3 regions of the Nitrosospira sp. NRS527 genome follow, and region 3 is predicted to be linked to each of the others. Evidence: predicted binding sites of a transcription regulator. Region 3 holds the regulator's gene; each other region holds the start of a gene.

Region 1 (10,183 bases), 770 kb from region 3:
ACACCTTCACCATTTGCGTACATCAACCCGAGGTTGAACTGGGCATCCGCATATCCCTGCGCAGCGGATCGATGAAACCAGGCAGCAGCCGTAACAGGGTCATTGCTCAGGATTTTACCGGATGAATCCTTGGATATGGCTTCCCCGGTGTAGTACATAACGCCCAGTCCGTTTTGGGCTTTGGCATCGCCAGCCTCGGCATCTTTCCTTAATTGCAGGAATTTTTCTTCCGGCGTCGCTTCATTCTCCGAGCCCCCCGGCATGATTTCCTTTAATATCGCCGATTTTTCTTCCGGGGTCAGCTCATTTTCCAGGATGCTCGGAATTTGTGCTTCCGATGTGAATTCATCCGGCAACCGGGTCTGCGTTTCCGTTTTGGCGGCGGTCTCCGGCGCTTTCTCGCCGCATCCGGCAAGCATGAGCATGGGCGCGGCGAGTAACGTAACAATAAGGATGTTCATCGATTATTATGTCCTGTCAGGTACCATCCAAGCTGGTTCAGCGGTTGTGAAATCAAAGGCGAACGGGCTTCATCCTCATAAGCTGTAATACATATCAAACTCGACCGGATGGGTGGTCATGCGAAACCGCGTCACTTCTTCCATCTTGAGTTCGATGTAGCCATCTATCATATCATTCGAAAACACGCCGCCCCGGGTAAGAAAGTTGCGATCCTTATCCAGGCTATCCAGTGCCTCATCCAGCGAGGCGCAAGGGTTGGGAATCCTGGCGGCTTCCTCGGGCGGAAGGTCATAAAGATTCTTGTCCATGGGGTCACCTGGATGAAGCTTGTTCTGGATACCGTCCAGCCCAGCCATCATCAATGCAGTGAAAGCAAGATAAGGGTTAGCGGTCGGATCGGGAAAACGCACTTCGACGCGCCTTCCCTTGGGACTGTTGGCGTAGGGAATACGCACTGCGGCGGAACGGTTGCTTACTGAATAAGCAAGGTTGATCGGTGCTTCGAAGCCGGGAACCAGGCGCTTGTAGGAATTGGTACCCGGATTGGTAATGGCGTTCAGGGCTTTGGCATGCCTGATAATGCCGCCTATATAATACAACGCCATTTCCGAGAGGCCCGCGTAACCATTTCCGGAAAATAGATTTTGTCCGGCTTTCCAGATCGACTGGTGCACATGCATGCCCGAACCATTGTCGCCGACGATGGGTTTCGGCATGAAAGTCGCCGTTTTTCCGTAAGAGTGCGCGATATTGTGCACGACATATTTGAATACCTGGGTCCAGTCGGCGCGCTTCACCAGGCTGCTGTACTTGGTACCTATTTCACACTGTCCGGCAGTCGCGACTTCATGATGATGTACTTCGACTTCGATACCCAGTTCTTCCAGTGCAAGACACATGGCGGAACGAATATCGTGCAAGGAATCAACCGGAGGAACGGGGAAATATCCCCCTTTTATACCGGGGCGGTGCCCGGTATTGCCCCCCTCGTATTTTACTGCCGAGCTCCAGGCTGCTTCCTCGGATTCGATCTTTACCGAGCAGCCGGACATATCGGCATGCCAGATAACGGAGTCAAAGATGAAGAATTCAGGTTCCGGTCCGAAATAGGCGATGTCGCCGATGCCGGTCGATTTAAGGTAAGCTTCACCGCGTTTCGCGAGCGAGCGGGGGTCGCGGTCATAGCCCTTGCCGTCGGAAGGCTCCACCACATCACAGGTCATGAACATCGTTGCCTCGTCCATGAACGGGTCCATTTTCGCCGTTTCGGGGTCAGGTACCAGCAGCATGTCGGAGGCATGAATACCTTTCCAGCCGGCAATGGAGGAACCATCGAACGCGTGACCATCCTCCAGCTTGTCCGCATCGATGGCATGGGCGGGAAGCGTTACATGGTGTTCTTTACCGCGGGTATCCGTAAATCTTAAATCAACGAACCTGACTTCATTGTCCTGGATCATTTTCAGAACATCGGGTACCGCCATATTTCTCTCCATGAAGACTGCCTTGAATTGAAGGGGATAAGTATAAAGGTAACATTATATCAGCAGGAACGTTTCCATTTTTTCAAGATGTCGAGCCGAACATGCCTGGGACCCGACATCTTTGGAAAAGATGCCGGGGATCGCGGGCGCTGCCGTGGCGCTGGCTATGAAGCCTATCCGGTACATAAAGTTTTTAGGTAAACACCCGCTTGAAAATGGATTACCATTGCACTTTAATCCGTTATTCTGGAAAACCATATGGAAACCATCACTGCAATACTGGAGAGGGCGCAACAGCGTGCCAGGGAAATGGATTTGCCGTACGAAGGGGCGCTGTTGCCCAGTGAAGCGCTTGATCTGCTGCAGGAAGTGCCCGGAGCAAAATTGGTGGACGTGCGTTCCAGAGCCGAATGGGATTGGGTAGGGAGAATACCGGGTGCGGTCGAAATCGAGTGGCAATCCTATCCCGGGATGCGGCCCAACTCCAGCTTCCTCGATTATCTTTCCAGCCAGGTGGACAAGGAATCGCTGGTGATGTTCATCTGCCGCAGCGGAGGCCGTTCACATCAGGCTGCGGCTACCGCTACCGAATCGGGCTATGCAAATTGCTACAATATTCTCGAAGGTTTTGAAGGCGAGAAAGACGCAACCGGCCATCGTGGTAGCAAAGGGGGGTGGAAAGCAGCAGGGTTGCCTTGGATACAAGGCTGAGCCGACGGACGGGAAACCAGGAGCGCTGGATCAGAATTCTCCGCGTTCAGATTCGGGAAGTCGACGGGCTTCAGTTCAAGCCGCTGACCATTTGACCATTCCCGAATAAGCCGTGATCAGCACAATGATCCCGAATCCGATGCGATACCAAGCAAATACGGTGAAATCATGGTGACTGATAAAGCGCAATAATCCCCGTACAGCCAATAATGCGCTGATGAAGGAGGCCACGAAGCCGATAAAAAATACGCCGATATCATCGAAATGGAGAATATCGCGATTTTTGAAAATATCGTAGAAGGTGGCCGCGAACATCACGGGTATTGCCAGGAAAAAAGAGAACTCGGTGGCGGCCTTGCGCGATAAGCCGAAAAAGAGTCCGCCAATAATCGTTGCACCTGAGCGCGAGGTACCCGGTATCAAGGCCAGGCATTGCATTAATCCGACTTTCAGCGCGTGTTTCCAGTCCATATCTTCCACCCGTTCAACTTCCACCACGTGTTTCCTGCGCTCGGCCCACAGAATTAGAATTCCGCCGATTATAAATGCCATTGCCACGGGTACTGGATGAAACAGATATTGCTTGATGGTTTTAATGAACAATAAACCCAGAATCGCAGCGGGCAGAAACGCGATGAAAAGATTGAGTACGAAGCGGTTTGCATCCTGACGCGAGCCCACATCCGCAACTACGCTACGAATCTTGACGCGGTATTCCCAGCATACCGCCAGAATGGCGCCCAGCTGAATGACAATCGTGAATACCTTTCCTTTGTCGTCATTGAAGTCGAGCAGATCAGCCGCCAGGATGAGATGGCCGGTAGAGGAAATCGGGAGAAATTCGGTCAGGCCTTCGATAATGCCGAGGATCAGGGCCTTGAGGAACAGAAACCAGTCCATATGCGATTATCCGGCCAAACGAATTAAGCGCCGGATAAGCACGAGCGGAAGCAGGTAAGTCAAGGTGTTACCAGGCAACGGGTTTTTCCAATGGCGACATATAGGTTGCGATTATCCGGCTGATTATTTTTTTCGGCATTATCGCATCGAAGCCTGCTTCAGGCTTGAAAATACTTCTTGAAGTTGCCATAGAGCCGATCAGCGAATAATTTAGAGAAGACTTTTCGATTCCCGTTTTCCCGGGAGAGACGAGTGTTTCCTATTTAACGGTCGGCTCTATGGCAGGATGAGCCCAATGCGCCATCACCATTACAGCTTGTTATAAATCTCCGTCCCTTTTGCCACAAATTCGACCGCTTTTTCTTCCATGCCTTTTTTCAAGGCTTCATTTTCGCCAACACCTTTCTGTGCGGCATAGTCGCGCACATCCTGGGTTATCTTCATCGAGCAGAAGTGGGGGCCGCACATCGAGCAAAAGTGGGCGAGTTTGGCACCTTCCTGCGGCAGGGTTTCATCATGGAACTGTCTTGCCTTGTCGGGATCGAGGCCAAGATTGAACTGATCATTCCAGCGAAACTCGAAGCGGGCTTTCGAAAGCGCATTATCGCGAATCTGCGCACCGGGATGGCCCTTTGCCAGGTCTGCCGCGTGAGCGGCAATTTTATAAGTGATTATGCCATCTTTTACGTCATCCTTATCCGGCAGGCCAAGGTGCTCCTTCGGCGTAACATAACACAGCATTGCCGTACCATACCAGCCGATCATGGCGGCACCGATGGCGGATGTAATATGATCGTAGCCAGGCGCGATGTCGGTAGTGAGCGGCCCCAACGTATAGAACGGAGCCTCGGCGCAGTATTTCAACTGCATATCCATGTTTTCCTTGATCAGGTGCATGGGAACATGGCCCGGACCTTCGATCATTACCTGCACGTCATGCTTCCATGCGACCTGCGTTAATTCGCCGAGGGTTTTCAGTTCCGCGAACTGGGCTTCATCGTTGGCATCGTGAATCGAACCGGGGCGCAGGCCGTCTCCCAGGGAAAAGCTCACATCATATGCTTTCATGATTTCGCAGATTTCTTCGAAGCGGGTATACAGAAAACTTTCCCTGTGATGCGCGAGACACCACTTAGCCATGATGGAACCGCCGCGCGAAACGATGCCGGTCAGCCGTTTTGCCGTCATTGGAACATAGGCGAGCAGCACGCCGGCATGGATGGTGAAATAGTCCACGCCCTGCTCAGCCTGTTCGATCAGCGTATCGCGGAAAATTTCCCAGGTGAGGTCCTCCGCTTTGCCATCGACTTTTTCCAGGGCCTGGTAAATTGGCACGGTGCCGATGGGAACGGGGCTGTTGCGGATTATCCACTCACGAGTTTCGTGAATATTTTTTCCGGTGGAAAGATCCATTACCGTATCTCCGCCCCAGCGGATAGCCCAGGTCATTTTCTCGACTTCTTCCTGGATGCTCGAACCCAATGCCGAGTTACCGATGTTCGCATTGATTTTCACCAGAAAATTGCGGCCGATGATCATCGGTTCGGATTCGGAATGGTTGATGTTGGCAGGAATGATGGCGCGACCTCTGGCCACTTCATCGCGTACGAATTCCGGTGTGATATGCTGGGGTAGAAAGGCGCCGAAATCCTGCCCGGGATGCTGGCGTGTAAGTAATTCCCGATGTTGATTGCTCAGGTGCTCGCAACGTTGATTCTCACGTATGGCTACATACTCCATTTCCGGCGTAATGATGCCTTGACGCGCATAATGCATTTGCGTGACATTCGCCCCGGCCTTGGCACTGCGGGGCTGGCGCTTCAAATCAAAGCGCATTTCAGCGAGCTTTGGGTCGGACAGGCGCTCCCTGCCATAAGCGGAAGCAGGGCCGGAGAGAATTTCCGTGTCGCCCCGCTCATCTATCCATTTTTCACGTAAGGGAGCCAGGCCGGAACGGATGTCGATCTTTATCGCCGGATCCGTGTACGGGCCAGAAGTGTCGTAAACGTAAATTGCCGGGTTTTGTTCCGCACCCATGCTGGCAGGCGTATCGGATTGGCTGATTTCCCGCATGGGTACCTGAATATCAGGTCGGGAGCCATGTACATAAATTTTTCGGGATTCAGGCAGAGGCTTGACCGCCCCTTCATCCACATGGGCTGTTTTGCTCGAAAAGGGCAAAGGGATTTGTGCTGCATTTAAAACGGTTGCATTCATAATACGCTCCTTTAGCGCGGTAAAGAAGCGGGATTAGTTACATCCCAGCTTCCCTACGGCGGCATTATCCGTGTCAGGTAGTAAGGGACTGTCTCACCAGTTTCCGGCGTTTCCGGAAAGGACCCCTAGCTGCTGCTGTGAAGCTAATGGAAATGTGAAATAATTGCAAGTCTGGGATGATATTTTATATAAGGCTGGACATGGATCTTGAGCAAAACCGTTTTAACATGATAGAACAGCAAATTCGTACATGGGAAGTGCTGGATCAGGAAGTTCTCAAATTGTTATTCGAGCTGCGGCGCGAAGAATTTGTCCCTGCGACTTACCGTTCTCTTGCATTTGTGGACATGGAAATTCCGCTTGGGTACGGTGAAGTCATGCTTGCTCCAAAAATGGAAGCGCGGATCTTGCAGGAATTGCAGGTAAAAAAAACCGACAGGATTTTGGAGGTGGGCAGCGGCAGCGGGTATCTGACTGCATTGCTGGCAGCCAAAGGCGGGTCTGTTTGCAGCGTGGAAATCGTGCCGGAACTGAAAGCCATGGCGGAAAAAAATCTCCGGGCGCACGGAATCACCGATGTAATCCTGGAGAATGGAGATGCTGCCCGTGGCTGGCCTCAGCATGGGCCTTACGATGTAATCGTGTTGACGGGGTCGACGCCGGTTCTACCGGAGGCTTTCCAAAAAAGCCTCAAAACCGGTGGACGTCTGTTCGCGGTGGTAGGCGACGCACCTGTCATGCAAGCCGTGCTCGTCACTTGCGTGGTCCAAAAGGAAAATGCAGGCGTATATAATACAGTCGGCCTGTTTGAAACCTGTATTTCCCCGCTCAAGAACGCGATGCAGCCCGAGAGATTTACATTTTGATCTTACGGCCCAATCCCATGAATTACAAGTTCGCCCGGCTGATCTAGCTCAACCGCGTCCAATCGGTCGATAGCTCTTTTTTCGTCCAAGAGTTAGAACAATCTGGAATCAAAGTGAAAATTCCGCAATATATTTGTGCGTTATTGATTGCAGGAGCAGCTTTACATACTCCACTCCACGCAGCCGATCTGATGGAAATCTATCGTCAAGCGCTGGAAGAGGACGCGCTATATAGCGCCGCGCGTGCAGCTCACATGGCGGCGCAGGAAAGGCTGCCGCAGGGTCGGGCCGGACTCCTTCCCACCCTCTCGCTTGCGTTTGTGAAGCGGAGGCAATTCATAGATATCGGAAGTACCAGTACGGCTGCGGCTGTCGGAGCGGTCAGGCCGTCTGAAGTGATCATCGATAACCAGAGTGTGACGATCACGGCAACCCAGCCCATTTATCGCAAGGAAAATTTCGTAATCTATGAACAATCCAAGCTTCAGGTTGCTCAGGCGGACTCACAGTTCATCATTGCAGCACAGGATCTGATACTCCGGGTAGCCCAGGCGTATTTGGATATCCTCACCGCGCAAGTGAATCTGGAGGTCGCGGAGGCTCAAAAAAAGGCAATCTCGGAGCAATTGGAGCAGGCCAAGCGCAACTTTGAGGTGGGCACGACGACTATCGTCGACACTTACGAAGCCCAGGCCCGTTTCGATCTGACCACATCTCAGGAAATCGCCGCCAAAAATCAGCTGGAAGTGGCGCAACGCACTCTGCAACAGATCATCGGGCATATGCCCGATGAACTCGTACGCCCGAAAGACACTGCCTACGAGTTGCTCAACCTGAAGTACGCAAACATGCAGGATTGGATTACCGTGGCTGAACAGAATAATCTCGCCCTGAAAGTACAGCAATCGGTATACGAAATCGCAAAACAGGACGTGGAACGAGCCAAGGCAGGGCATTATCCCACGCTGGACCTGGTCGCCATATACAGCGACCAGAAAGGCGTCGGCGGTACAATTACCGGTCGGCCAATTAACCTGACCTCAAAAGAAATAGGGATTCAGGTCAGTTTTCCCATATTTCAGGGTTTCGCGGTGCAATCGCAGGTGCGCGAAGCCCTGGCTATCCAGGAAAGGGTGTTCCAGGAACTGAACAATACCCGGCGCAACAGTGTGCTGCAGGTGAGTCAGCAGTATCTGAATGTGACCAACGGTATCGCCCAGGTAAAAGCGCTGAAACAGGCGCTGCTATCAAGCAAGAGCCAGCTGGATTCAACCAAGCTCGGGCAGGAGGTCGGCGTTAGAACGGAGGTGGACGTATTAAATGCTCAGCAGCTATATTATTCGGCCCGCCGGGATCTCGCCCAGGCGCGAAATAACTTTCTCATGTCAAGATTGAGATTGGAGGCCGAGGCAGGAGAGCTGGACGAGGATGACTTGAGGGAGGTAAACCAGGCATTGGTACAATAACCTCTTCAACCTCTTTTTAAATGAGGTTTTTTGACTATAGCCTCCCTCCCTGCGTTGACGCGCAAGTGGTTGAGTGTTAGATTTTCTCAAAAGGAGAAGTTGCGAGTCGTTTTGACGCATTAATCGCCATTACATTGTGTTGTTCGAGTGCCTGAATCTGCTTTCCGCCAGGAACTGCATTTGCGGTTGAGGCCATCGCAGTACCATGCCTTATCGAGTAAGCTCGCAGCAACGAACGCAGGAAAACTCCAGCCCGAATTCTCCGTAACATATCGTCGACCACTTATTTACCTGGGCATATCGGCCTAATTCAAGCGAAAACGGGCGATCTTCCACGACGCCTGTTGCCGTGCCGTTGTATCTTCAAATCGAATATACGTAGCTTGATGGCTACCGAGGCCAACCATGAATGAGCTAGCCGTATCTGATACATACCGGGGTCAGCCGTCTATTCTTTCGACTGGCGACAGGCCGTCTGGCATTCGAGACAGCCGCCCGACGGAAGCCGTCAAAGGCGTGCTGGACGCAAAGACTTTTAGCGCAATCGAAACGGACCAATTATTTGATTCGCTTAACCATGCTGTCACTCATGTCGGGCAGTCGGTGCTCTATCGGTCCCTGGCTCAGCCAGGGACCGACGCCGAAGTGACGCGGGAAAAACATGAGGCATTGCGCGAGCTGGAATCGGATCCCGACCTTTACAAAGCTTTGCAGCATTTCGTGGAAACCATGGCGGGGGGAGAGCAATGTCTTCATCAATTGCTCTACGGTACGTTTACCGGCGGGCTCGCCATCGCTAATTCCAGAGCCGGTAAAGATGAAATGGAATTCAGCGGTTACGGTTATCATCAATTCGTCGATGGTACCGCTTTTGTCATCGATATGGTCGAGGCAATGCAAACCCTGCCACAGCCGAAGAGCGCATATCTGCAGGGCTTATTCGACGCGATTCGCGATTTTGGCAACACGCGTACTTATTCCCTGATGCGCGGACCGGTCTATTCCGTGGACGGGAAGCTCAAGACCAGGGACGAAAAACCACGTTATCTGCCAATCCCGCGCTTTAGACCATCGATGATTAAACCCCTTCCGATGTTCGGGGCGTTGGGTGCGATAGGCGCAGCGCTTTATTTCTTTCAGGGCTTGCTGGCCGGCTTCGGCATTTCTTACCTGGGTTATGGAATACTCATGCTGGCGGTACCGGTGCTGCCGGTCCTCCTGATTGCCATTGCCGCGTCCGACCGCGATTCAGTCATATATCCGCTGCGCAAGCTATTCAAGAACAGCCCCGAGTTGGCGCGTCTGCTGGATACGCTGGGAATGATCGATGAGCTTTTGTCATTTCGCCGTTATTCACTCACATTTGGCGGCAAGATGGTGCTGCCGGAGATATTGGATCGCGAGCGCCATTTCCTGAGTGTTGCTCAAGCCAGGAACCCGTTGCTTGCCAAAGCGAATCCCGACTATGTGCCAAACGACATTTTACTGGACGATACCGGGCGGCTACTGGCGATCACGGGGCCAAATAGCGGTGGCAAGACCGCTTACTGTAAAACAGTGGTTCAGATTCAGCTACTGGGGCAGATCGGTTGTTACATTCCCGCCACCGCGGCGCAACTGGTTCTGGCGGAACGTATTTTTTATCAGGTGCCGGATCCGGGACATCTGGACGAGGGTATAGGACGCTTTGGCCATGAACTGAAGCGAACGCGCGAGATTTTCTTCAGCGCTACGCCTGGCAGCCTCGTCGTGCTTGATGAGCTGTCGGAGGGGACGACGTTCGAAGAGAAAATGGAGCTTTCCGAGTATGTCCTCGCAGGCTTTTACAAGCTTGGAGCAAGCACACTGCTTGTTACGCATAACCACGAGTTATGCGAGCGCCTGCAGGAAAGGGGAATGGGCCGTTACCTTCAGGGCGAGTTTCTTCCTGAAGGGCCCACCTATCGTTTAATTCCAGGTGTGTCCACGGTAAGCCATGCCGACCGTGTGGCCGCTGCCCTGGGTTTCAGCAAGGAAGACGTGGAGAAATACCTCACGACACGGCGTGTGTGAGCGCAAGGCAAAGGACTGTTTTTGT
Region 2 (10,183 bases), 280 kb from region 3:
AATTTCGAGAGAAACTGGCGCGCGGCGGTGGGGGCAGATATTTTTGGAGGCCAATCCACGGGATTTTTTGGCCGTTTTGAACACAATGATCGTGCCTATACGGAGTTGCGTTATTCATTCTGAGGTTCGTAGAACCAATGATGCATTTTTGCGATATTCGAAAATCAGAAATTCTGTCTCAGCGCTTCAACAATTGGTATGCGGGAAACGCGCCGTGCCGGAAGAATGGCAGCCAGAATTGTGGCTCCGATGCCAACGGCACAGGATACCAGTAATACTTGCAGAATAATCTGAATATGGGCCGTATACCCGAGATTGGCGTTCGGCGGTGGTGGCATCGGAATACCAATTGCAGAGATAATAAGCGCCAGTACTATACCGAGCACAAGTCCGACAACGCTGCCGATTACGCCGAGCAATATGCTTTCGACCATGATCAATCGAAATATCTGATCTCTCCGGTTGCCCAGCGCCATCATCGTACCGAACTCTCCGGTCCGGTCGAAGATGCTCATGTTTACGCTGTTGGCAACGCTCAATAAAACCATGACGAGAATTATCAACTGCAGAACACCAAACTGACCCTTGTACATTTCTACCGTTTTCTCGTAGAAATCGTTCAGTTCAATCCAGGTTTTGATCTCCAGGCCGGATTGGTCGAGTTGCGTCGCTAGCATGGTCTTTACAAGATCGGTATCCTCTGTTTTATGCACCGTTATGACGAATGCGTTCACGCTTTGCGTTCCGAGCAATTCCTGGGCCGCGATGAGGGGGATTTTTATTGCCCGCGCGTCATAATCGTTCGAGAAGCTCTGGAATACGCCGACTACTTCCAGATCAATGCTGTTCAATGCGCCCTCAAGCGCATTTGCAAGTAATGTGACATGGTCACCGGGCTTTAATTTCAGCCCCTGAGCCACACCATATCCGAGCATGATTCCGAAAGCATCCTTATCGTTCAATTGGCGCCCAGAGGTAATCGAGACGGAACTCCCAAGTACTGCTTCCGGTCCTGCCTCTACGCCTTCAGCGATGACCGGCAGGTCGCTGCGGCCATTGCTGAGCAACCCGGAAAAGTACAACCGGGCCATTACATCGACAACGCCTGTGTTGGTGGCGATCTGTTGCCTGACTGTGTCGGGTTCTTCTATCAGGTATTTTTCCGGTGTGCGCGATCCTGCGGCAAAAAAGCCCTTTTTGTATACCTGCAGATGCCCTGATTGTGAATGGATAAGGGCTTCGGATAGCTGCACGAAAACATCGTTTATCCAGCCACCTGCAACGATCAATCCGGCCACGCCACACATGATCGCAGCCAAAGTCATGGCAGTGTGTAATTTCTGCCTGAGGATATTACGTAACGCCAATCTGAACATGATTATTTGGCCAGCTACCGGTTATGTCGCAAAGCATCGACAATCTGCATTTGCGATGCCCGCCAGGCTGGGTAGATACTTGCAATCAGTGTGGCGCCGATGGCAAGCGCCAGCGAATCCCGTGTGGTCTCCCACGTCACCAGGATTTGTCCTGTGTACCCATGCGTCATGCCCGGTGGCGGCGGCATGGGAATTCCGATACTGGAGATTATGTGCGCGAATAAAAGGCCCAACAGCACACCGAATATGCCGCCTATGCAGCCGATAAGCACCCCTTCACTCACGAACAGGCGCATGACGCCTGCGCGTTTCACGCCGAGCGCCAGCGACGTGCCGATTTCGCCGATCCGCTCCATTACGCTCATAGTCATCGTGTTGGTGATGCTGAGAATGATGATAACGGCAATGATCAATCTGATCCCATGGATTTGCTTGGTGAACAGTGTCACCGTTTTGTTGTAGAAGTCCGCCAACGCATACCACGGAACGATCTCCAGGTCCTTTTGCAGCCTGGAGCGTAAGCTTGCAAGCATGCTATCGGTTTGTGCAGTGTCATTCAGCATTACCGCCCAAACATGGGATCCCTCCGTGCGAAGCAAGCGTCGAGCCGTTTCGATGGGTATGCGTAGAGCGGCATCATCATAAGATTTCGTCACGGTGGAGAAGAGGCCGCGAATGGTCACTTCCACCGCGTTTGTTCCTCTTGACGCTGTGGTCGCCAGTAAAACAACCTTATCACCAACATCGACGCCGAGATTGCGTGCAAGTCCTTCTCCGATGATGATACCCAATGGATCGTCGGCAGAAAGGTTTTTGCCAGCCGAGATTCGCAGGCCATCACCAAAATCCCGCTGTCGCCTGGGGTCATCACCGTCACCAATGAATGAGATGGTGGCTTCATCATGGCTGATGAGGCCGCTGAAGGAGATCCGGGGAACAATTGACTTGATTTGATGTGGTTCGCCTGGCGTTTCCAGTTCAGGTACGGCATCGGGAAGCAGAAAGGCGAAGGGGTCCGCTTTCCCCGAATCGTGGTAGCCTGGGCGCACGATCTGCAGATGACCTGATTGCGATTTGATTGTGGATTCCCGAAAATCAAAAAAAATCCACTCAATAAAACCATTCGCCAGGATGAGCGCCATGATGCCAAACGTAACAGCGCCTACCGCAATGGCACTACGGCGTCTTTGGCGTATGACATTACGAAATGCCAGTTTAAAGTCAAGCCAGAATACATTCACTGTGGCAGCTTCATTTTCATCAGTAACAAATCAGTAACAATCTCATATTTATTGTCCATTTCGCGATGTGCTCTTGCTGGAGGTTGGGCAAACAGCGGGTGAGCGACGCCTCGCAACGATTATCATGACACTATTCGTGTGGCTGCACAAATAGGCCTATAGCGGCTGCACGAGTTTACGTATTGTTTTTTATGGTAAAATTTAAAATCCTGAGAGTTACTGGAAGGCAGGAGCGAGTGAGGCAGCTTCGCGTAATCGCACTTCTGACCTGCATAAATCTATTTGGTTTCGATTGAATAACTCATCCTTGCTATTGAGTGCACATTAAATTGCAGCGAATATCCAATAAATTACGTCAGTGACTGATCTGGTATTGAAAGATAATCCAGTATGCTGAGATACAGCATTTAGTAAACCGCGCGTAGATGTTTCGCGCAAAATATCAGTGACACATCATGTCTGACCGTGAAACTATCCTGAAGATTCTAGATCTGGCTCGTTGGGCGCCAAGTGGCGATAATGCCCAGCCCTGGCGCTTCGAAATTATCGATAACAATCACATTGCGGTTCATGGCCATGATACACGTGAGTGGTGCTTGTATGATTTTGAGGGCCGGGCCAGCTATATGGCCCATGGGGCGCTTTTAGAAACACTCCGGATTGCAGCAACCGCTCATCACCTCCGCGCAACCTGGATACGGCGATCGGCTACCCCCGACACAGCGCCAATTTATGATGTCACGCTCGATTACGACCCAGAGCTGGATGCCGACAGTCTTATATCCTCTATCAAAGCACGTACCGTCCAGCGACGACCAATGCAGATAACCTCGCTGACCAGCGCTCAGCACGGCGCGCTATCGATTGCTCCAGGGCACGAGTACGATGTGCTTTTTTTTGAGTCCTTCGCCAAACGCCGTGAAGTTGCGGGATTGCTTTGGGATAACGCCCACATTCGCCTGACGTGCCCCGAAGCTTATCACGTGCATAAAGAAGCTATCGAATGGGGGGCTCGTTTCAGCAAGGATCGTATTCCAGAGCATGCGGTTGGCGTGGACCCGGTCACTGCCCGATTGATGGGTTGGGTAATGCAGAACTGGCAGCGGGTGGATTTCTTTAACCGATATATGTTCGGAACAATTATGCCGAGGCTGCAATTGGACCTTTTGCCGGCTATCTGCTGTGCCGGACATGTTCTGATCTATGCTAAAACTCCACCGGAAAACCAGCGCGATTACGTGCTGGCGGGGAGCGCCATGCAGCGTTTGTGGCTGACCGCAGACACGGTTGGCCTTCACCTGCAACCACAAATGACGCCGGTAATCTTTCATTGGTATGCGCAGACGAAGCGGAAAATTTCGGCATTACCACAAATTGATCAAGCCGCGTATGCACTGGCAAAACGATTCAAAAGTCTAGTGGGCGAACGCGCGGACGGTGGATCAATGTTTTTTTGTCGTGTTGGCCGATCGGCGAGAGTCAATTCACGTTCGGTCCGCAAGGAGCTTGGTGATTTGCTGGTGCCCTGAAATCGAAATAACATCTCTTCCGTTCCGACGTCATTGGAGTTCGCTTTCGTAAGACGTCAGGCGGAGGTGTCAAAGCTTTTGAACCGAGATGCCTCATTGGCGGGTACCGCGCGAAATTTCGAATCAACGGCGTAGACATCAAAGATCAGAGACATTATACGGAAACGGGAATTGGTGCAATTGCATGGTTCTTTGCAGGTTCAGGATGATTTCATGAAGTCGGAAGCAAGTTCTGTTTACGGCAATCTGTGCTGCATGCATGACGTAGTATCGGATCAGCAGTGCCGCTCGATGCGAGGTCGAATGCGTCTGGTGATTCGGTGGAAGAATTGTATATGGCGAATCGTTTTTGCGTTTACCCACATGAAATGCTGGCGACCTCAGATTTCGTCAACTAAAGAAATTGTCGAATTTTATTACACATTACTTTGCTCCGAATAAGTGCCTCATCTAACATATTAAAATATATACGATTTTCTATCTGGCACAGTATATGCTTATATAAAAATACCGAAACTGCCCGGACATAATGGCAGCTAATACAAAGAAGGAGCGGACGATGCACAGATTCAAGAAACTTATAATTGCCGCCAGTGTAATGATGGCGTTCTCCGGCGCTGCATCAGCGGCTACGGTGCTGAATAACTGGGAATTTGATCCGAATGGCCCCGCCGGAGCGGGACCCGTGACAATCAATGAATATCTTGACGTAAATGGTAATGGCTTTATCAAGATTACCCCAACTGGGGATGGTAGCATCGGTTCCGCTTACACTTTTACTCAATTCTCGGTATTCAACTCGGTGCAATATGACAGCCTGGGACAACTGTTCCCCATAACGCATGGGGTGACAATCACCGCGGTAGCAGAAACGACCGGTACTGGAATTTTTGGTGGCGCCTTTGTTTTCGACGCCGGGGGTACGTTCAAGATATATTCTGATTCAGGGAATAATTATGGTAGCGCTGCGGGGATATTCGGTGCCAATGTTGGTACTCTGATCGGTAGTTTTACCACCTTGGCGGGCGGTGGTGGAGTTGTTGATGGATCTGGGTCACCCACTGGTAATGGACAGATCACCATAGACGCCGTAGCAGGGCCGGGAGACCTGACGCCAGGCTATTGGTTTGCGCCTGGTGGGTCACCCGATTTAACCGATTCAACGGTGTTGAGTTTTGCGTTTACCAACGCCAACACGACTGGTAGCCCAACTAGTACAATGATAAGTGAAATTATCTGCCAAGGCGCCGGGTTTACCGGTGACGGTTGCGGAGCGGGTACTTACGCTAATGTGGGCGGCGACCATTTTTTTGTAAGTAATAACGGTCAGTTTAAAATATCCGTGGTTCCTGAGCCCGCATCGCTGGCACTACTGGGTGTAGGGCTGCTCGGCATGGGTTTGACAAGCCGTCGCCGCAAGGCAGCTTCATAAGAAATTGAGGTTTACTGTTTTACCAAAGTCCCGCAATCGCGGGACTTTTTTTTATGTGCGTTCAGCATAGGCGCACTCTTGTGGGTGAAAATTCCACAGCAAGTTGATCCACAGCAAACGAAGTATAGTGCCACTGTGACGGTGACTGAGCGTGGGGAGGAAGCATGAAGCGAACTGATGAACAAGAGCCGGATAGAAGGCGCTGGCGACCACGGCGAGCGGACATGAAACCACGATTTTGTGATCAAGGGGCAGAAACATAGGCCCTGCCCGATTGAGCTGGCCGCGCAGTATGCCCGTACCTATGAAGGGCGTCCCAGTTCGGTGCGGACATGAAGTCAAGCTGGTAATAGGCTGCGAAACGAACCAGTCTCAGCATCCGGCATTACCGAGTGACAGTTAAATTATGGGACCGGATAGTCATTTTTCTGCGCTCAGCAATCCCGCCTTGGTGGGTGCGTATTCAGAAAAATCATTCGCAAACAGTCAACCGCCCCCTCTTGGCGTGCAATGCCTTCAAATCAACAAGTCGTTTCCGTCACAGTATCTCCAGCGCCAAACACGCCGGAGTCCATCACTCAGTTGCCGTTTCCACCCGGTAAGCACGTTAGGGTGTACTTCAAGCGTCTGCGCTAGTTCGGTCAGCGCCTTGTCGCCCGCCATTGCTCCAAAAGATATGTCACACGCAAATCTATCGGAAGAGTTTCGGGGAGTCAAAAAGAGAATGCTATTTATGCGTAAAACATGCTTCAATTTGATTTTTTATTTCTCTGGTCAATCAGTTAATATGCCGTCGAAGCGTGGCGGCTAAACCCTCTTCTTCATGCCGGGGAAAGAAATAGGAATATAGAGATTTATCTTTGTATTCGCGCGTATCTGCCAAAGATGCAATTTTGGCATCGACGTATTCCAGATCCAGATGCATTAGTACAGCAGGCGCATCGACGCGTTCGCAAGTACTAATTCCGCTAATCTGGCGAAACCCCAGCATCCGTTTGTAAAAACTCGCATGGCGCGGATTAACTTCGATAAATGCGTCATCCGCATTATGCAGACTGCGCGCGTAAATATAGGACAGGTGAAATAACGAGGCGAGTACTTCCTTTGATCCATACAGGGAATCAATGGCAAATTTTGACAATTCGCATACCTTTCTCTTTTTTTTCCGGAAGTTGTTGATCTCATCTTTATGAAGCTTGTCAGCCAGTAAACCTTCCTCCCCATCAATGCCGAGTGTTAATGTTCCGACCAGTTGCTGCTGGCTGGATACCTCAAACGTCATCCAATTACTATTATTGACAAACATCTCTTCACTCGAAGTGTCATAACCACGCCATGAATACATGCGCTGAAGGAGAGCGCTTACGGCACTACGATGTAAAGATGAATTCACAGACCGAATGCTATAGCCATCACGTCTTAAAATGCACTCCTGATTGTATGTTTCTTCCGATAACCCTATGGATGATCCCGAGCCTGAGGTCTTACATCTGTCAATTTTTTTGGCGTTCGATCGCGCATTACGTTTCTGAGGAAACGATATCTCATCATTGTAGAGTTGCATGTTTAGAGTCCTAATAGTGATTGAACCGATGCCATTACGGTAACTATGATTAAAATGAGAAACAGCAGAACTCCGTTCGCGTTGGCTGAGAACGAGAGAAGAAAGCTGCGGCCGTGCGTGGAATTGATCAATTTGGCAGAACGAAAATGAAAAATTTGCTTGTGTTGCGCCAGCGTAATAACAATGCCGGTGCTGATGAAGTCCCCGTTTTAGATCGGGCTTGCTTGCTCCAAAGCAAAATTCATGCCACATTTAACCCGAGTGTAATCATTGAATTGGCGCAGTCGCGATTAAGGGGCTGTCGTCAAACTAGACGGAATATTATTGTTTTTATATAATTCTTTGTTTTTTAAGACTTTATATTGTCGTTAAAAAGCGACGAGTTTGAGGTGCTTTTGTTAATGCAGGCTCTGAATAACTTGCGGGATAGTTTGAAAGCGAAACGTATCACCATCTCCTCTCCTCCGTATCCATCAGGTGGACGTATACTGCGAGCGTTATCTGGCCTACCAGACGTTTGCCGATGCCGTAAGCGATCAAAGCGTGCTTGAAAGGGGTAGCGTCACCTGGGCGCCGGGATATGGTTTCCCATTGGGTGAAAAATCGATGATTATTTATTGCCAGGGCTCGGGTGATCAGGTCGGCCTAGCGAAAACTGTTGAAACGATGCTCAGCCAGATATTGGAGGCGCAGGTGACGGAGAGTCTGAGGGCCGATCGATACGAGCGCTCGGCAGCGGTTAGCGCAAATTCAGTGCGGTTTCTCAAGACGGCAGCCAAGGCGGTGGCGCGCCTGGAGGGTGGTTTTGAAGATGCGATAGCTGTGAGGGTGCTGCCGGAAGAATTTTGCAAGCAACTGCGCACCACGAATATGCAGTAGCGATTGAACGAGGAAATGCGCTGCCGGGGAAAGGGTGATTCGCATCTTCCTAATAACGATTCCGCTCCGCGGCTGATAGGCGCCTTGCTGACTGAGCAAAATGAGATCTGGCAGGAATGCTGCTACCTGGATATGGACGAATTCGCACAGTGGGTTACTGAACGTGTCATCATCCGCTGAAACAAAACGTTATTGAACCGACCGAAGTGAATTTACAGCAAAGTTTGGGCTTGATTTTTATTTGTCACATTGTGCTCCTATCAACATCATTTCATGATCTTCCTATAGAATAATTGTCATCTGCGCCTACTGTATTTGTTTCAGCAATGTTCTGGCGTCATCAATACCAGGAAAATTCTTCCCCGTGCTTAGCAGTTGTTCCAGTTCCTTGCGAGCACCCGCATTATTGCCCGATTTGTTAAGTCCAACTGCGAGATGGTAGCGGAATTCGGCTGATTCAGGCACGAGGGAAGTCGCCTTCTCCAGCAGCGGGAGACCTCGGGTAGTATTACCTTGTTCCACCAATACCCATCCGAGCGTATCCATTACCGTCGGATCGTTCGCGGTCACCCCATAGGCCCTCTCTGCATATTCAAGGGCGCGCGGATCTTTTTCCTGCTGGTAGAGCCAAGCCAGATTATTCAGCGCAGGCATAAAATCGGGAGCTTGCTTCAGGATAAGCTGATACTGCTCGATTGCGGCGCTATTATGTCGCTCCGCCATATAGGTTTCGGCAAGATACATGCGGGTAGTCGTGTCGGCAGGGTTTTGCTTTAGCCATTCAGCCAGCCGAAGAGTCGCTTCTTTACCTTTTCCGGCTTGGCTGAGGGCAGCATGCAACTTAATTAATATCGGCCCACTCTTGCCCAGAGCGAAGGCCTGCTCATATGCTTTTACAGCAGCAGCGGGTTCTTTCTGCCTCATCAGTAAATCACCTTCCAGAACATAACCTGTGGGAGACTTTCCCTGCTGCTTTTGAATTTGTCTGGCGATAGCGAGAGCTTGCTCATCATTTCCTTTGCGTAGCTCTATCGCAGCTTGCGCCAATTGCGCATCCACATAATCCGGTTTTATAGCGAGCGCTTTTTTCAACGCCTCCGATGCTGCCGACGGATCCTTCAGTGCCACATAAATTGAAGCGAGACGCAATTGAGCGGGAGCGGATTGCGGCTGCACCGCGACAAGTTTTTTATAACTCTCCAGCGCGGCTTTCTTGTCGTCATTTGCGAACTGGGCTTGCGCAAGCATGTCGAGTGCACCGGGATCAGATGGATTGTTACTTTGGAATTTTTGCGCAAGGAGCAGAGACTTTTGTTTTTCTCCTGAACGAATATAATTCTCCACCAGAAGCGCAGCAGCCGGTTGTGATTCCGGGTTCTCCTGGCTTGCCCGTTCCAGCCAGGCCGTAGCCTCTTTGCTCTGCTGCCGACTAAGAGCCAGGCGCGATAGCGCGGCCATGGCCTGGATGTTCTTCTTATCGTTCTCCAGGATGGCTTCAAAACGCCTTTTGGCATCGTCCGGTTTCTTTTCCAGCATATCAAGTTGAGCCAGGTTGACCGCCGCCGGATAGTAAGTGGGCTGGAGAGAAAGCGCTTTCTCAAAGCTGGCACGTGCGTTCGCGGCATCGTTTTTGCCCATGTAGATGCCGCCTTTCAGATTTTGAACGAGTGGATTGTCCGGATTTTCCTTTTCAACCATTTTTGTGGCGGCGAGCGCCTTGTCGAATTCCTTGAGACGAAGGTGGGTCATGACCAGCAGGATGCCTGTCTGCGACGATTTAGGGTCGAGTTTCGCCGCTGTTTCCAGCTCGGCCACTGCGCGACCGGTCTCGCCCTGACCCAGTTTGCTCATGCTGAGTGCGGTGTGAAGCCGCGCATTTTTTGGCGCGAGTTGACTGGCTTTTTCAAAATTCTCCGTTGCTTTGACGAAATCTTTGGATTGCATGTAGGCCTCGCCCGCCAAGGTGAGCAATTGGGAATCCGGTTGCCCGCTTTTGAGGGCCGGTGCCAATACGTCGATTGCCCGTTGAGGCTGGCGACTTTTCAAAAAGCTGGAAGCCAACAACTTACGTGCATAAAGGTTTTGCGGGTCCTTCTCCAGGTATTGTTTTAGATGCTGTTCGGCTTGTGGCGCCGAACCCAAAGCCATCTGAACTGCTCCAG
Region 3 (10,183 bases):
GGAAGACAGCGAATATCGAATACCATGTCGGAATCCAGAGGGATGCCGTGTTTGAAGCCGAATGACTGGAACAGGAGAGTCAGGCTTGCATGATTCAGACCGACAAAATCCCTTATCCATGCCCGCAATGAACTGGCGCTCAAATCGCTGGTATCGATGCGGTTTGCAAGATCGTGTATCTCGCGCAGCATTTCGCGTTCCAACTCTATACTTTCCGGCAAAGTCGAGCGGTTATCGCTGAGTGGATGGCGGCGCCGAGTTTCCGAAAAACGCTTTACCAGCGTATCGGTTTTAGTTTCAAGGAACAGCAGGTGCACTTCCATTCCCTGCCGCCTTAGATCGGCCAAGCGTTGCGGCAACAAATGCAAGGTTTCGCGGCTCCTTGCGTCGATACTGACCGCTACGCGCTGGTGTCCGGATTCCTTCAAATATACCGTAACCTCCGGCAGCAGGTTTGCTGGAAGATTGTCCACGCAATAGTAGCCACTGTCCTCGAGCACGGTAAGGGCGATACTCTTGCCGGAACCGGAGAGGCCGCTAATGACGATCAGCTGCATTTTTCGAATACGAGCGGAGAATTAATGGTTCCCGCCCTGCAATTCAAAGTTCATTTTCCTGCTTTTGTCTATTTTGGCCATTTTCCATTTCCTGTTGATGTCGCGCAAAGAATTCCTGAGCACTGTCTATACCACGAAGTTGCAGAACATAATTGCGCACCGCCGCTTCTACCAGCACGGCCAGATTTCGCCCAGCGGCAACCGGGATGATCACCTTGCGGATATTGACGTCCAGGACGCTTTCAGTAACATCGTTGATCGGCAGTCGTTCCATCGTGTTGAAATCAACGCTGCTGGGTTTTTGCAAATGCACGATGAGCTTCATGTTTTTTTTCCGGCGTACCGCGGTCTCGCCAAAAATAGTTCGGATGTTCAGCATCCCCAACCCACGCACTTCAAGAAAATCACGTAATATCGGAGGACAGCAACCTTCCAGCGTTTCTGGCGCAATTCTATAAAGTTCCACGACATCATCCGCAACGAGCCCATGGCCCCGGCTCACGAGTTCCAACGCCAATTCGCTTTTGCCGACGCTGCTTTCACCGGTGATCATTACGCCCATTCCCAGAACGTCCAGCAGTACGCCATGGCGGCTACAGGAGGGCGCAAGGACGCGCCCCAGATAGGGGCGTAACGTCCAGATCACCTCCAGACTGGAGTAGGGTGAACAGAAAAGGGGAGTGCGGGTGGCATCCGCCAAGGCTCTTATCGAGTCCGGCACTGAACCGCCACCGGCAACGATAATGCACAGGAGGTCGCTTTGCGCGATCTGCTGCATACTCTGCGCCAGCGACTCGGCACCAAGCGTGTTGAGATACTTGGCTTCGGTCTCGCTCAGTACCTGTATCCAGTTAGGGTGGATGAAATTGAGGTGACCGATCATTCCCTGTGTCGACCGGGCAACGGCTTCCGCGTCCAGATACCGGTCGCCGCCGTCTTTACCGGCTTCCCAGGTCAGGCTCAGATTTGACTGCTTGTCTTCAAATAGCTGTGCAACGTTAAATCGGGGCATCTGGTTTGAATCATCTCCCAAGTTATAGGACAAAGGGGCAAAGCTTCCGCTTATCTAACAATGCTAAAGTCCTGATTGAGCCGATTATTCAGGTTGTTCGACATCCTGATTCTTTAATGCGCCGATATTACGTTGGCTTTCATTTTTTTTCTTGTGCTTGAGCATCTGGCGGTCAAGCTTATCCATCAAGTTATCGATGGAAACGTACATATCGGAACCGTCAGCCTCGACAAAAATATCCTTACCAGGCACATGGACATTTGCTTCAGCCTTTTGCTTAAGCTTTTCCACGGATAGAATCACGTTGATATCGATGACGTTGTCGACATGACGCATAACCCGCGTCAGCTTTGACGTAACGTAATCGCGCAGCGCAGGAGTAATTTCTACGTGGTGACCGGTAAGATTGAGATTCATCATGTCTCCTTGGCTTGGATTAAAAAGATTTCCGAAGATTAACGGGAGGAATTTGTATGGACTCCCGATATTTTGCCACGGTACGGCGGGCAACCATAATTCCCTGCTGCCCCAGAATTTCTGAAATCTGGCTATCGCTCAGTGGCTTCTGTGCATTTTCGGCGTTTATCATTTGCTTGATCAGAGCACGAATTGCGGTGGCGGAACAAGCACCGCCGGTGTCGGTCGCTACATGACTGCCAAAGAAATATTTTAATTCGAATATGCCCCGTGGCGTCCTCATGAATTTTTGTGTCGTTACCCGCGAAATCGTGGATTCATGCAAGTCAAGCGTATCCGCAATTTCCCGCAATACCATGGGGCGCATGGCCACTGCGCCATGCTCGAAAAACTGTTGCTGGCGTTCGACCACTGCTGAGGATACCTTGAGTATCGTGCTGAAACGCTGATGTACGTTCTTGATGAGCCATTTCGCCTCATTCAGATGGCCCGACAGGCCTCGTGCGGAATCATCATGAGAGCGTTTCAGGATATCAGCATAGAGCCGGTTGATTTTGAGGCGGGGCATTGCTTCAGGATTAAGGCTGGCTACCCATGAACCGCTGATCTTTGTCACAATTACGTCGGGTATGATGTAACGGGCGACAGTGGAACTGAATGCCATGCCGGGTCTCGGGTTCAGTCGGGTAATCAGGTGCCGGATCGATCGCAGACATTCATCATCACAGTGCAGCAGTTTTTTAATGGTGGCGAAATCCCGTAATGCCAGGCTTTCAAGATCGTCATTCACCAGCAGCACCGCCTGATCCAGGTAAGGAGTACATCCCGGCAGCGCATGCAATTGCATGAGCAGGCATTCCCTGAGGTTACGCGCCCCAATGCCGGGAGGATCCATGCGTTGCAACTGTTCCAGAGCATTGTGAAGATCGTCGATGTCTATCGCGAGCTCGGGCGGCAGCAGTTCAACGAGCTCTTCAAGATCCTGTGCAAGATAGCCGTCGTCATCCAGACTATCGATCAGCAAACCAACGATTCTTCGCCCACGCTCCGGAATCTGGCTAAGACTTAGCTGCAGGTTAAGATATTCACGCAAGCTGGGCGGTTCCGCCGCTTGTTGCTGAAAATCCCGTTCGTCATCATCATCCCGCGTGTTGCGAACGGCTCTATCGTCCGAGAACCAGTCTGACTCATCGGTCATCTTTCTCGTGTCGGAGCTGTCCTCGATAGAAAGCAATTTCGCACTGGCTTCATCCGGAATCTCAATCAGATCCGATAACGGCTCTGCCCGAATATCGTTGGGCATATTCCGATAGTCGATCGTATCGCTACCGATATGATCGTCAAGTTCAAGGAGAGGATTTTCTTGAACCATACGTTCTATTTCCTGGCTCAGTTCTGCCGTGGAAAGCTGTAGCAGCCGTATGGATTGTTGCAATTGCGGAGTAAGCGTCAGGTGCTGCGACAGCTTAAACTGAAGAGTAGGCTTCATAATTTGGAATACCCACGGTAAGGCAAGATTCGTGCGGACCGAATCTTTTTCACAGCTTGAAATGTTCTCCCAGATATACTTTTCTCACACTTTCATTATAGATGATTTCATCAGGGTTTCCGCTAGCCAGGACTTTTCCTTCGCTGATGATATAGGCATGATCACAAATCCCCAACGTTTCCCTGACATTATGGTCTGTAATGAGCACACCGATGCCACGCTCCTTCAGGAACCCGATGATTTTCTGGATATCCAGCACGGCAATAGGATCCACACCGGCAAACGGTTCGTCCAACAGGATAAAGCGCGGCTGCGTTGCCAATGCCCGGGCGATTTCGACACGGCGTCGCTCGCCTCCGGATAAGCTGATTGCCGGATTGGTCCGTATGTGACTGATGTGCAGATCATGCAGCAGATCGTCGAGATGCTGCTGCACTTCATCGCGCGTATAATTTTTCAGTTCCAGTACTGCCCGAATATTATCGGCCACGGACAGTCGCTTGAAAATTGAAGCCTCCTGGGGCAAATAGCTCAGGCCCAGGCGCGCGCGCAGATGCATCGGCATTGGGCTCAAATCGACATCGTCCAAGGATATGCTGCCACCATCCAGGGGTACCAACCCTACCATCATGTAAAAACAGGTGGTCTTGCCTGCGCCATTGGGGCCCAGCAGGCCGACCACTTCACCGCTGCTGACAGAAAGTGAAACGTCTTGTACCACCGTCCGGGATTTATATCGCTTTTTTAAATTAACGGCTTTTAATTCGCTCATTTTTCGGGATCCGGGCGTTAGTCGATTTCATTCATCTTTTTCAGCGTCTGGTTTCGGCTCCTTCTTCTTGGGCTGGATGACCAGCCTCACTCTCCCCTCGGATTGGCTCTGAGCACTCGTATCGTTGTTCCCGGTCACCTGAAAAAACTCATTCAGTGCATCGTAAGAAATATAATCGCCATGCACTTCATCCTGGCCACGTCTCAGTCTCGCCTTCTTGAAGAGCTGCACCTTATCCGCCTTGGCGTCATATTCCATGCGCTCGCTCCAACCCTCGACGTACTCGTCCTTGCCATCGCGCTTTTGACGGAAACTGGCAAGATTACCGAAAGCCGTGGCGTGCTGGAAACCGCTGGCATCTTCTTTCACGGTCATCTTGTCGGCACGGATAATCAGCGTGCCCTGCGTGAGGACTACGTTACCAATGAATGTAGCAAGCTTGTTGGCATCCTGGACAGTGGCCCGGTCAGACTCCAGATGAACCGGTTTATCGCTATCGGCCCGTTCCGCCAGCACGGGTCCTGTAAACAGCAGGGAAGCAAAAAATACAGTAAAAAATATCCCGCCCCGAGTGATGTTCGCAGCGGTTGCCGTGGAATTCGCATGGCACCTGCTCAGGGATTCCCTAGCGGGCATTGTCATGAATAACTCTTACGCGTGAGAACAACTGAGTGATATTGGTGCGGCCGTTCATTTCCATGCCGACTGCGTTGATAACAGATTTTTTTTCGGTAATAACCACGGGTTTATCGGTTCTGGCGATGTCATCATCCGGAATCAAGTGCAACAAGCTGGTCGTCATGGTTGTCTCGCTCCTGCCTTTGGCAGCGTTCCTCAATACCATAACGTTACCCGTAAGATAAATGTCTTCGTTATTGCTGGACATCTTCGCTTTGTCCGCTTTTATTTGCAGCGCCGGTTTACCGGGTTCGGTGTTGATAAAAAGGGGTTGCTCCAGATCAGTGGTATCGTCGTCCGGGTAATGCACCATTTCCTTCGCGACGAGCGTGTGGCGCGCAAGACCATCCTGATCCATGCGAGTGACCGAGAAGTTTTCCATCCTGTAATCGGGGGTACGGCCAATTTCGTTGTCTTGTGCCGGAGAAGGTGTTCGTGCCGACTGGCTCAGCCAGAATGACAGCGCTGCGAGCAGGGCGAGTAGAATGAGGGGAAGCCCGGGAAACAGGCGAGCGATCATTTAAGGTACATCGCCAATTGCGCGTTGAGGGTATCCTGAGCCTGCATGACCATTTCGCATACTTCGCGTACCGCGCCGCGCCCGCCCTCAAGACGCGTAACGTAATGCGCATGCTTCTTCACCAGAGAAGGCGCAGCAGGTACGGTGAGCGCAAGACCGCAACGTAACATCACCGGTAAATCTATCAGGTCATCCCCCATATACGCACACGCCGAAGCATCCAGGTCCTGTTCCTCCAGCAGCGTCTCGAATACAGGCAATTTGGTTTTTGCCCCCTGATGAACGACGGTCACACCCCAATCTTTTGCCTTCAGTTCGACGCAGCGCGATTTTCTGCCAGTGATCAGCGCGATTTTGACGCCGCTTGCCTTGAGCATTTTCAGACCATGACCATCATGACTATTGAATGCCTTGATCTCCTCGCCGCCATCTGTGAGATAGAGAGTGCCGTCGGTAAGGACTCCGTCCACATCGAAGATAACCATGCGTATCTTCCTGGCCCTTTCTTGTATGTGTTCCATCAATATTACAACGGCCGATTGCGCGGCCGGCCTGAATAAATAATTGGTTTTTCTTGATGTGAAACAAGCAGCGTACCGCCGTCAAGATCATATAGTCCCGTATCTTGCAATGCGTTCTCCCTGCCTCCCCCTCTTGACGCGGCATATAGCATTTGTCCAAACCATCCTGTTGGGATAGATGGTGCGCGCGAAGAAGATCTGGATGAAGACTTCTCGCTCCAGATAATTCTGCCTATAGATATTCCGGAATCGAATGAATGCCGCAGGCGCATAAACGTGGCGATCCGGCAGTCATCTCAGCGACGGCTCGCCATATTCCAAAGAGGGATAAGCATCTCCCGCTGGAGAATAAAATTATACCCGATAAGAACCGGCCCCAATAAACCGGCTGAGCGCTTTATCCTTCACTCCTGCGAAAGTGAAACACTATGAATATGACAACAAGGAAGCGGGACGGTTCGCCGTATTGCGTCGGCGCTGCACTGCTGCGCGCAAGGCGTTTGCTCGTGTAAAAAAGATTTTACGGTTCCTGGCCGCGATTAATTTTTAGGGAGCGGAAACACTACCGACTCAACCACGCCGCTCAATTCCTCTACGACCACGTCTCTTCCCGCTTGTCCTGCTCCTATCTGTCTTAGCCGTGAAATTACCTCCTGCACCAGCACTTCGGGCGCTGAAGCGCCAGCAGTGATGCCGATCTGGTCTTTTCCTTCCAGCCATTTCTCCTGCAATTGCTCGGCACGATCTATCATATAAGCGTCCACGCCGGCATTTCTCGCGACTTCACACAAACGGTTGGAGTTAGAGCTATTGGGTGAGCCGACAACAATGACGAGATCACACTGCTTGACCATCATTTTTACCGCATCCTGGCGATTTTGCGTCGCATAGCAAATATCGTCTTTTTTCGGTCCGGTAATTTTTGGAAAGCGCTTTTTCAAAGCCTTGATCACTCGCGTCGCATCATCCACCGACAAGGTCGTCTGGGTAACATACGCCAGATGAGTCGGGTCTTTGACCACCAGATTCTCGACATCCTCTTCTGTTTCCACCAGGTACATGCAGGGACCGTCTCCTTCGGCCTGACCCATCGTGCCTTCAACCTCCGGATGGCCCGCATGACCGATCATGATAATTTCTCTCCCCTGTTCCCGCATCTTTGCCACTTCAATATGAACTTTGGTCACCAGCGGGCAAGTGGCGTCGAACACCTTGAACTGTTGCGCTTCGGCTTCTCGCCGCACCTCATGGGAGACGCCGTGCGCGCTAAAAATCAGAATACTGCCAATGGGTACTTCGTCGAGATTCTCGACAAATACAGCGCCCTTTTTTTCCAGGTTCTCCACCACGAAACGGTTGTGCACCACCTCGTGGCGCACGTAAATGGGCGCGCCATGCATGGTCAACGCACGTTCGACGATTTCAATCGCGCGATCGACGCCAGCGCAGAAACCACGGGGGTTAGCAAGTAATACCTTGATCATTGTTCATTCTCCATAAAAACGATTCCATCAACCAGCCGCTGTCGGCGGTATCGTTTGTTGTTCAGCATTCATTTAACCTAAATCCGGTAGTTGGACGGGGGGAAGTGTACAGTTTTTGCGGTGCAGGGCAAGGCGCAACGACGCGGAATGGTCATTCCATTCCAAGGAGTTGCAACGCAGCCATGTACCGCAAAAACTGTGCAATTCACCTCGTAGCGCCCTCACCCAAAAGGTGAGGGTCAAATAACATGAGATATTGTTATTAATCATAACACTGATCTATTAAATGAGCGGTCAACTACCGGATTTAGGTTTATGGCACATACGCAGACGCATGCGCGGACAGGGAAATCGGTAATCCATACAAAAAGCCGGATCGTTATTTTAGCAGCCTGTCGGACTTGAAGGAAATCGGCTGCAAAAGCGTCTGGCTGGTTCATATTTCGCCGCTTTTTCGCTGCGATTCTTCAAGTCCGACAGGCTGCTAGAGCATTCATATAATTCCTCAAGATAACTTTCTGTCAATGAAATCCGGTTCCGTTTTTGTATTAAGCGTTTGAAAACCTGCGCGTATCATTGACCGATCATTACCTCACCGCACCCTCTTTTTTCCTGGCTTGACCGGACGCTCTCCAACTGTGCGCATACGGTTCTCGCAGCCTGCAATATACGCACCGTCTGGCGATGCAAGAGATCCGGGTGCACGAAAAACAAATGGTTGCCCCGGACCGCCCGGATTTGCGGGAATCGGCGAAACAGCGCCTCTACCCCCGTTTCAGCCGGCCCCAACGGTACACTGCTGATGATGGCATGGGGGTCGGCTTCCAGCAGATTTTCCGCAGATATCACAGGCGTTATAGAAGACGCGGACTCGAAAATATTGATGCCGCCACAAATGTTGATAATATCGCTGATGACATGTTCACCGTTCACCGTCATCAGCGGTTGATGCCAGATTAACTGAAATACGCTGATTTTACGCCGGTCGCCATAATTACGCTTGATTTGCTGCAATTCCTCTTCATAAGCGCTTGCCCCAGGTTCCGCTTGCGCTGCCGTTCCCGTCAGCTTACCGATCGTCCGCAACAACCGTGGAATGTCTTCCAGTCGGGTTGCTTCAACGGCAAAAACGGTCAGGCCTAATTTCTCCAGTTTCTCGATATCAGACCGCCCATTACCGCTACGCCATGCAATCACGAGATCTGGCTTGAGTGCAATGATTCTCTCCAAATCGAGACTGGAAGAATCGCCAACGTCAGGAACAGACTTGGCCGCGTCGGGAAAATCGCTGTAGCGGCTGACGCCCACGAGTTTATCGCCGGCCCCGGCTGAGAATACCAGTTCGGTAATATTCGGGGAAAGCGAGACGAGACGGCTGGCGAATCGATCCAGGCGAATATCATGCCCCCGATCATCGACCAGGCTGATTGGAAAAGTGGAGGACGCGGAAAACGACGAGGTTTTCTCTGCAGTTTGAACAACGCCGGCGATACCGATGGAAGCCGGCATCCATCCTGAAAACACAAGCAGCAGTATTAAAACATGGCGCCGTATTTGTTTACGGGATTTACGGGACATGGGAAGGTAAAAGTGAGCAGGCTTCCGAAGCGGGTGCTCACAGTCCGGGATTTTTAGACAATTCCCTGGAAAGAAGACGAGGGGAGGCTATTCGTCCTCCCGATAACGTCCAGCCAGGGCCACACGCTGTTCATACGCTTCGCGCGCTATCCGAACGTCTTCCAGAAAAAAAGGCAGTTCCCTGATCAGCATTGCCTGCGGCCCATCCACCAGCGCTTTTCCCGGCACAGGATGAAAATCCACCAGCACCATATTGGCGCCCGCGATCACCCCCTGTGCTGTCACGTGCATGATATCAAGTATGCCATCGGGCGAAGACGCGCGAAGACCGACGGAATGCGAGGGGTCGATGCAGACCGGCATGCGCGTGAGACGCTTGACTACCGGTACATGCGCAAAATCCACGAAGTTACGATGCGGATCCGCCATGTTGGTTTTCATGCCCCGCAAGCCAAAGACGACTTTGCGATTACCCTCGGAAGCCAGGTATTCCGCAGCGTTCAATGATTCATCCAGCGTAATGCCAAAGCCGCGTTTGAGCAATACCGGAAAATCCTGCTGGCGCCCGACGATTTTCAGCAATTCGAAATTCTGGGTGTTGCGTGTTCCTATCTGCAACATGACGCCGGTGGAGTTGCCCGTCCGGTAAAGGGCCTCGCAAATCTCTTCCACGTGAGACTCATGAGTAATCTCCATGGCTATCACTTTGATGCCATATTTCCCCGCCAGTTCGAAGACATAAGGCAAACAGGCCTTGCCATGGCCCTGAAATGAATATGGGCTGGTGCGCGGCTTATAAGCGCCCATGCGCGTGCATACCTGACCATTATCCCGTAACGCCTGCATCATCAGCTCGACATGCTCCAGCGTATCCACGGCGCATAGTCCGGCGAAAACGTTCAGCGTATCCTGTCCGAAGCGCACGCCGTTATAGTCGAAATGGGTAGGCCTGTGATCGTCCTTGTGCCGGCCGAGAACGCGATACTCCTCCGAGATTCGGACTACCTGCTCGACACAAGGCAGATTTTGCATGTCCTCGATCAGCAGGGCCTTGGTGTTTCCGATCAGATAAACTTCGGTAAGCGCCTGCTCGATCCCCACTTCAGTGTGCACGCGCGTGGAAATACCGGGCAGATTGGCAAGATGCCCCAGCAA

What was found. The regulator sigma-54, encoded in region 3, starts transcription at its own class of promoters, with help from an activator protein. The targets are predictions, from matches to a motif close to TGGCACNNTTCCTGCT.
Region 1: glnA (type I glutamate--ammonia ligase) is a predicted target of sigma-54. The motif match lies at 2,008-2,023, and genes of this name have one in related genera.
Region 2: pepA (flocculation-associated PEP-CTERM protein PepA) is a predicted target of sigma-54. The motif match lies at 4,629-4,644, and genes of this name have one in related genera.

What each region holds. Positions count from the first base shown of each region.
Region 1 covers NZ_AP024515.1:2,560,064-2,570,246, reverse strand. The annotation lists gene KJS40_RS11570 (tetratricopeptide repeat protein) at 1-461, opposite strand, end outside; gene glnA (type I glutamate--ammonia ligase) at 537-1,946, opposite strand; gene KJS40_RS11560 (rhodanese-like domain-containing protein) at 2,205-2,657, shown strand; gene KJS40_RS11555 (undecaprenyl-diphosphate phosphatase) at 2,733-3,557, opposite strand; gene thiC (phosphomethylpyrimidine synthase ThiC) at 3,867-5,774, opposite strand; TPP riboswitch at 5,808-5,911, opposite strand; gene KJS40_RS11545 (protein-L-isoaspartate O-methyltransferase) at 5,975-6,640, shown strand; gene KJS40_RS11540 (TolC family outer membrane protein) at 6,832-8,106, shown strand; gene KJS40_RS11535 (DNA mismatch repair protein MutS) at 8,512-10,158, shown strand.
Region 2 covers NZ_AP024515.1:333,781-343,963, forward strand. The annotation lists gene KJS40_RS01535 (DUF1302 family protein) at 1-123, shown strand, start outside; gene KJS40_RS01540 (FtsX-like permease family protein) at 165-1,325, opposite strand; gene KJS40_RS01545 (FtsX-like permease family protein) at 1,391-2,617, opposite strand; gene KJS40_RS01550 (nitroreductase family protein) at 3,073-4,146, shown strand; gene pepA (flocculation-associated PEP-CTERM protein PepA) at 4,706-5,578, shown strand; gene KJS40_RS01560 (long-chain N-acyl amino acid synthase) at 6,357-7,142, opposite strand; gene KJS40_RS01565 (hypothetical protein) at 7,620-8,021, shown strand; gene KJS40_RS01570 (transposase) at 8,025-8,201, shown strand; gene prsT (XrtA/PEP-CTERM system TPR-repeat protein PrsT) at 8,328-10,183, opposite strand, start outside.
Region 3 covers NZ_AP024515.1:51,999-62,181, reverse strand. The annotation lists gene rapZ (RNase adapter RapZ) at 1-557, opposite strand, end outside; gene hprK (HPr(Ser) kinase/phosphatase) at 601-1,569, opposite strand; gene raiA (ribosome-associated translation inhibitor RaiA) at 1,654-1,986, opposite strand; gene KJS40_RS00300 (RNA polymerase factor sigma-54) at 2,006-3,475, opposite strand; gene lptB (LPS export ABC transporter ATP-binding protein) at 3,525-4,247, opposite strand; gene lptA (lipopolysaccharide transport periplasmic protein LptA) at 4,275-4,889, opposite strand; gene lptC (LPS export ABC transporter periplasmic protein LptC) at 4,873-5,445, opposite strand; gene KJS40_RS00280 (HAD-IIIA family hydrolase) at 5,442-5,966, opposite strand; gene ispH (4-hydroxy-3-methylbut-2-enyl diphosphate reductase) at 6,506-7,450, opposite strand; gene KJS40_RS00270 (cobalamin-binding protein) at 8,024-9,028, opposite strand; gene KJS40_RS00265 (3-deoxy-7-phosphoheptulonate synthase) at 9,116-10,183, opposite strand, start outside.